Regions from separate parts of the Streptomyces sp. Sge12 genome, predicted to be linked through region 2. Evidence: riboswitches for the same ligand, from Rfam matches in the RefSeq annotation. Region 2 holds a riboswitch; the other holds the start of a gene.
The links. A riboswitch is a leader RNA that binds a small molecule or an ion and turns the genes downstream of it on or off. The one in region 2 is predicted to bind guanidine.

Region 1: linked by a shared signal. The riboswitch ahead of B6R96_RS22305 (DMT family transporter) and the one ahead of B6R96_RS04165 (Ohr family peroxiredoxin) in region 2 are both predicted to bind guanidine.

The regions. Positions count from the first base shown of each region.
Region 1 is NZ_CP020555.1:4,984,334-4,987,802, forward strand. Features, by position in the region: gene B6R96_RS22285 (HNH endonuclease signature motif containing protein) at 1-684, opposite strand, end outside; gene bcp (thioredoxin-dependent thiol peroxidase) at 834-1,301, opposite strand; gene B6R96_RS22295 (DUF3618 domain-containing protein) at 1,407-1,727, shown strand; gene B6R96_RS22300 (GroES family chaperonin) at 1,771-2,112, shown strand; guanidine-III (ykkC-III) riboswitch at 2,155-2,225, shown strand; gene B6R96_RS22305 (DMT family transporter) at 2,257-2,577, shown strand; gene B6R96_RS22310 (transglycosylase domain-containing protein) at 2,598-3,469, opposite strand, start outside.
Region 2 is NZ_CP020555.1:899,758-903,226, reverse strand. Features, by position in the region: gene B6R96_RS04175 (helix-turn-helix transcriptional regulator) at 1-546, opposite strand, end outside; gene B6R96_RS04170 (hypothetical protein) at 638-1,078, opposite strand; gene B6R96_RS04165 (Ohr family peroxiredoxin) at 1,065-1,517, opposite strand; guanidine-III (ykkC-III) riboswitch at 1,593-1,655, opposite strand; gene B6R96_RS04160 (SDR family oxidoreductase) at 1,886-2,725, shown strand; gene B6R96_RS04155 (hypothetical protein) at 2,783-2,974, opposite strand; gene B6R96_RS04150 (hypothetical protein) at 3,230-3,469, shown strand, end outside.

The DNA.
Region 1 (3,469 bases), 4.1 Mb from region 2:
CCGCCGCTTGAAGTGGCTGACATCGAGTCCGAGCCGAGCGACCAGGCGCCGAACGCGCCGGTGGTTCACGTCGTCGACGTGCAGGCCGAGGGCGCGCATGAGGTCCGCGTAGCTCAGCGCTGCCGGAACTGCTGCGCGCAGCGCGTCCTCGGGGATGCGGATCCGTGTGTTCCGGAAATGGGTGGTGTCTATTCCGTGCACCTTCAGCATCCTTCCGAGGGTGGCACGGGAGCGACTGTCGTCCGGCACCCCCAGGGCGCGAGCCGTGCCGCGCACGCTGTCCGCGGAGGCTGCGGCACCGGCAAGCTCCTCCCTGGTGAACGGGAGCTCGACGCCGCTCCGTTGCATGCCGCAGAAATGGCTGATGTCCACACCGGCGGCGGCTATGCGGCGGACGATGTGAGACAGAGTGCCTGTGGCGGGGGGTGCGCCGAGCTTCACCGCAACCTCACGCAGGGTGGTGGACGTCGCTGCCGCCGCGGCAATGACCTCATCGGGGTACTTGCGCCACGGGCTCCTTTTCGCGAAGTGGCTGGTGTCGATTCCGTAGGCGGTGACCTTCTCCTGCAGCATGCGGCGTCGCCCTCCGCTCTCCTTGAAGCCGAGGCGCCGCATCAGGTCGGCCCAGCCCCTCGATGCGGCGACCGCTGCGGTCAGGGTGTCGCGGTCGTGCGGTTCTCCCATGGTGTGGCCCTTCCGTGACGTCCGGCCGCCTGTGCGGCTCTCGTATGGAGTAACGGGCCGATAGTCGGACGGTTACGGCTGGTTTCGTCCGATAAGCGGAGCGGCCCGCACCGGGGGTGCGGGCCGCTTGTGGAAGGGAGGGCGGGGGGTCAGAGGCCCAGGTCTTTGATGATCTTGGCAACGTGGCCCGTCGCCTTGACGTTGTAGAAGGCGTGCTCGACCTTGCCCTCCTCGTCGACGACCACCGTGGAGCGGATGACCCCGGTGACCGTCTTGCCGTACAGCTTCTTCTCGCCGTACGCGCCGTACGCCGTCAGCGTCTCCTTCTCCGGGTCGCTGACCAGGGTGACCTTCAGGTCCTCCTTCTCGCGGAACTTCGCCAGCTTCTCCGGCTTGTCCGGGGACACGCCGATGACGTCGTAGCCGTGTCCCGTCAGGAAGGACAAGTTGTCCGTGAAGTCGCAGGCCTGCTTCGTGCAGCCCGGCGTCAGCGCGGACGGGTAGAAGTAGACGATCACCTTGCGGCCCTTGTGGTCGGCGAGCGAGACCTCGTTGCCGTCCGCGTCGGGCAGGGTGAAGGCGGGGGCGGTGTCGCCCGGCTGGAGCCGCTCGCTCATCGTTGACACTCTCCTCGGGAGGGGATCGGTATGCCATGAGACTAAGCTGACAGACTGTTCATGGCGGACTACGCCCCACAGGACCACGACGACGGAGGCAGCGCGGTGTCGGAAGCCAGGACCCCCGCACAGATCGAGGCGGACATCGTCCGCCGCCGCGAGCAGCTCGCCGAGACGCTCGACGAGATCGGCGTGCGCATGCACCCGAAGACGATCATCGGGGACGCGAAGGCGCGGGTCGCCTCGACCGTCGACAACACCGCCGGGCGGGCCTTCGCCACGGTGAACCGGGTCGTGACCGACCTGAAGGACGGCCTGCGTCATGAGGACGGGGCTCCGCGCGTCGACCGGATCGTGCCCGTGGCCCTGGTCGCGGTGGGCCTGGTCGGGCTGCTCGTGGTGTCGGCGCGCCGCAGGCGCGGATGACCCTGAGCGGTACGGGGCCGGTACGGACAGGTAGGTTCGGGGCGTGAGCGAGAACACCACCCACGACAAGCTGCCCATCCGCATGCTGCACGACCGCGTGCTCGTGAAGTCCGATCTGCCGGAGGGCGAGCGCCGCTCGGGCGGCGGCATCCTGATTCCCGCGACGGCCGCGGTGGGCAAGCGGCTGGCCTGGGCCGAGGTGGTCGCGGTCGGGCAGAACGTACGGACCGTCGAGCCCGGGGACCGCGTGCTGTACGACCCCGAGGACCGTGCCGAGGTCGAGGTGCGGGGTGCGACGTACGTGCTGATGCGCGAGCGGGACCTGCACGCGGTGGCCGCGGAGCGGCTGGAGGGGTCGGAGGACTCCACCGGGTTGTACCTGTAGGACCTTGTGAGAGGGCTGGTGGCGCAGGTCACCGGCCCTTTTCGTTGCCTTTTGCTACGGTGGAGGGGAACCCGACGAGACGCGCCGTACCGGGTACGACAAGACGACGCACCCCGTATCGCTCGATGTCTCGGAGGTGCCGTCATGGCATGGGTTCTTCTTCTCGTCGCCGGTCTGCTCGAGGTCGGCTGGTCGATCGGCATGAAGTTCACCGACGGTTTCACCCGGCTGTGGCCCAGTGTGTTCACGGGCGCCGGGATCGTCGCGAGCATGGTGCTGCTGTCCTATGCGGCGAAGACCCTGCCGATCGGCACGGCGTACGGGGTGTGGGTGGGTATCGGCGCCGCCGGTGCGGCCGTGCTCGGTATGGCGGTGCTGGGTGAGCCCGTCACCGCCGCCCGGATCTTCTTCATCTGTCTGCTGCTGGTCGCCGTGGTGGGGCTGAAGGCGACCTCCGGTCACTGATTCCGACCAAAACGGTCGCTCTATTCGAGGAACGCCGACGGCGGTCGCAGGCCCTCCGCCGGGTCGCCGTCGATTCCTTGCGTGGCTCCCTGGGCGCTGCCCTGGGTGCCCTGGGTGGTGCCTCCCTGGTCGCCGCCCTGGGTGGTGCCGCCGCTGTCCCGGCCGCCGTCGCCCTGGCCGCCGTCGCCCTGGCCGCCGTTCGTCCGGCCGCCGTTGTCCTGGCCGCCCTGGTTCTGGCCGCCGTTGTTCTGTCCGCCCTGGTTGCGGCCGCCCGTCCCGTTCGAGGGGGTGGGGCGGGTGGGGCGTTCGGGGGTGCTGGGCGAGGGTTCGCCGGGGGTCTCCTGCGGCGGTTCGGTCTCGGGGCCGGTCGAGGGCGGGGGCTGTGCGGCGCCGGGCTGGAGTTCCAGGTCGAAGTCGACGGGGTCGGTGCCCTCCAGGGCGGTCTTCGTGTACGCGGCCCAGATGCGGGCGGGGTATCCGCCGCCGCCGATGCGGGACTCGCCGAGGGCGCCGTAGAGGGATTGCAGGGTTCCGGTGTCCGGGTCCTGGCCCATCATCGCGACCACGGTGACCAGCTCGGGGGTGTAGGCGGCGAACCAGGCCGAGCGGTCCAGTTCGCCGGTGCCGGTTTTGCCCGCGGCCGGGTGGCCGGCGGCGAGGGCGGCCGTACCGGTGCCGTTGTCGACGACGCTGACCAGCATGGACGTGGTGGTGTCGGCGGCCTCGCGGCTGATGGCCTGGGTGGGGGTGCGTGGGGGCAGGCCGATCGTGTCGCCGCCCTTGGTGATCTTTTCGAGGAAGGTGTAGGGGGTGCGGCGGCCGTGGTCGGCGAGGGTGGCGTAGGCCTGGGCCATGTCCACGACGCCGGCCTGGAGGGTGCCGAGTGCCATGG
Region 2 (3,469 bases):
GTGCTGGACGGCTGTGGACACCAGCAGTCCGTCGTCGTCGGTGCTCGCGGCGGATTCGTCGAGGACGTGGTCGCGGAGGTAGGCGATGGCGGCGCCGAGCCGCCTGTTCCCGTCCGGACCGACCGGGCGGGCCCCGGTGATCCGCACGTCCTTGCCGCTCGGCACGGAGGCGACGTGGTTCAGCAGGTGGGGGTCGAACATCGTGATCGTGTACCGGGCCGCGCGGACCTGCCCCTCGTAGGGCCGGTCGTGCGGGGCGAGGAGGAAGGTCTCACCCGGGCCGAAGACTTCCTCGCGGCCGTCGGTGGTGTCCACGATGCTGCCGCTGTGCATCGTGACCAGGCACACCTTGCCCAGGCAGTCCGCGTCGTAGCGCATCGTGTAGCCGAACGACAGACGGTCCACGCTGAGACCGCCCATCTCGGTACGGGAGATCTGCGCCCGGGTGTCGCCGGGGCGTCCGGTGATCTGCATGGGGGTGTAGGCCGCGGACAGGAACGCCTCCGTGGCTTCGAGGTCCCCGCTGTCGAAGAAGAGCTGCGCCATCCGAGGCCCCCTCACCGGTCTGCTCGGCGCGGCCCGCCGACGTCATCCGCTGCTCAGTATGCCGTGGCCCGGGCAGGAGGAGTGGGCGGGGCTACAACCGCCAGTACGTACCGGTGCGGGAATCGACGTGCACCACGTGGCGGCCGAGGCGCACCACGTGGTGGTCCGGGCCGGACCAGGAGCCGCAGGTGCCGTCCTCGTCGGTTCCGGGCAGCGGGGTCCAGATCTCCAGGAAGGTGGAACCGTCCGCGTTGGTGCCCCGCTCGACGAGGTTCCCACCCTCCCACCGGAAGGTGCCGGCGTCCTCGCCGGGCTCGCCCGTGAGGTGGTGGAAGTGCACCTGGGAGCCGTCGAAGGAGGTCGTGCCGGCGAAGCCCCGGCTGTCGGCGTAGTACGACCCGGCCTGCAGCCACACCACTTCGCGGTCCTCGACGAGGGGTCCGCCGTTGCGGCTGATGCCGCGCCGCAGCCAGGCGCCGCGCTCCGGCACCGGGACGCCGGGGCCGGCCCGGCCGGGCTCAGGCGAGGTCATCGGCGGCGGGCCCGTCCACGGCGAGGAGGGTCAGCGGTACGTTGCCGCGCACGGCCTGCGAGTACGGGCAGACCGCGTCCGCGCGGTGCAGCAGGGGTTGCAGGTCCGCCGCCCGCCACCCGGGCAGGCCGACGGTGAGCGTCACCGCGAGGCCGTAGCCCGCGGGCGTGTCCGTGGTGCCGAGCTGCACCTCGCAGGCCACGCGTGCGGCGGAGGCGTCCGCCCCGAACTCGGCGGCGACCTCCGCGAGGGCGGAGGTGAAGCAGGCGGCGAAACCGGCCGCGAACAGCTGCTCGGGGTTGGTGGTGCCGGGCACCTTCTTGCGGGGCGGGGCGAGGCGGACGTCCAGGCGTCCGTCGTCCGTGCGGACGGATCCGGTGCGGCCGCCGGCGGCGTGCGCGGTCGTCCGGTACAGGCTGCGGGTGAGTGGCACGGTCATGGCGGTCGGCCCATCTTGCTCGACGAGGGCGCTGCCCGGGTGCGGACAGCGGTCGGCGCTGCTCGTGCAGCACCTCGCGCGTCGTCGTGCATAACCGGGTACGGCGCATCTCGTCCGGGGCCGGGGACCGGCCGCCGGACAATCTAGCAACGCGATCCGTCGTCCGGGGACACCCCCGCGGTGAACTTCCTCACCCGTGACTTCCTCACCCGCAGCCGGGCCGGCCGGGCCGGTCGGGTCGTACGCGCGCCCGTACGTGCGCCCGCGCGCCTCCGCACGCCCCCGCACGAGGGATGACCGCGAGCCGCCGCCGCACGACCATGACCGTCATCACCACGATCCGGAACACCACACGTCACGGGGGAACGATGGGACGACGCTGGCTGGTCACGGGCTGCTCCTCCGGCCTCGGGCACGCGCTGGCCACGGCCGCGGCCCGGGCCGGGGACGAACTGGCGGTCACCGCCCGCAAGACCGCCGACCTGGAGGACCTCGCCGCCGCCTGGCCCGGCCGCATCGTGCCGATCCCGCTCGAACTGCGCGACGCCGCCTCCTGCGAGGAGGCCGTCCGCAGCGCCGCCGAGCGTCTCGGCGGCATCGACGTGCTCGTCAACAACGCGGGGATCGGGCTGTTCGGTGCGGTCGAGGAGGTCTCGGACGCCGAGCTGCGCGACCAGTTGGAGACCCTGGTCGTGGGCCCGTGGCGGCTCACCCGGCTCGTCCTGCCGCTGATGCGGGCCCAGGGGCACGGCCACATCGTCAACATCTCCTCCGTGGTCGGCCGGATCGCATTCCCGGGTCTGGCCGCCTACACCGCCGGCAAGCACGCCCTGGAGGGCATGAGCCAGGCGCTGGCCGTCGAGGCCGCCCCGCACGGCATCCGCGTCACGGTGGTGGAGCCGGGCATGTTCGCCACGCGCTACGGCACGTCCATGGCCCAGACGCAGCGCCGGATTCCGGCCTACGACGTGACCAACCGCGAGATGCTGGAGGGCGCCCGCGGGCTGGCGGAGAACCCCGAGACCGGGCGCCCCGAGGACTTCGCCGCGCGGGTCCTCGACATCGTGGCGGCCGAGGGCCCCACACCGCTGCGGATCCCGGTCGGCGAGGACGCGTACGGCTACCTGGACCTCGCCGAGCAGGCCTCCCGCGAGGAGCTGGCCGCGGCCAGGGTCCTCACGCAGGGCCCGCCCCCGCCGCCGGCCTGACGGCCGGGCGCGCAGCCGCGGTCCGCCCGGGGCGGCCGCGGCCGGCGCGGCCCGCGGTCACCGCGCGTGGTGCTGGATGCCCCGCTGGCCGGGAATCCCGGTCGACCGGGCAGCGCCCGAGCGGCGGTGGTCGGCTCGCTGCCGGCGGCCCGGGAAGGGGTTGCGCCGTACGCTGGCGCTGGGAGCCGCGATCAGCAGTCCGACGAGGACGAGGACCGCGACGAGGATGAGCACGGTAACGAGGGTCATGTTCCTGCCTTCCGTCCGGTATTGACTGCCTGTCACTACGTCTTGTTACCGAATTTCCGGCAGTTAAACACGGAGGGTGACCGCAGGTGTCGCCGGCGGCCGTCCGTGCCGCGCGAAGTGTTCGGCGCGGGCGCTCGGCGTCGCAGCTCATGGCAGGTTCAACTCGGCCTGTATCAAGTGGACTTACCCCCAGGCGGCCGCCGCGCGGGCAATATTGCGCGGAGTCCGCCCGGCGCCACCGAGTAGCATCCCGGGATGCTGAAGACGATCAAGTCGCTGACCCCGGAAGCCGGGCGGACCGACACCGCGGGCCTGCGCGGGTACGACGCCGACGCCCTCGCGACGTGCGTGGCCGACTCGGCGCAGCCGTGGTGGCGCCGCCGGGCCTGCGCGGAGGCGTTGGCCGGACGGGTGCCGGAGCGGCGCGTGGCCGAGCTGATCGCGCGTGTCCAGGACACCGGTGATGTGGGCGAAGTGCGCATCGCGCTGCTGAAA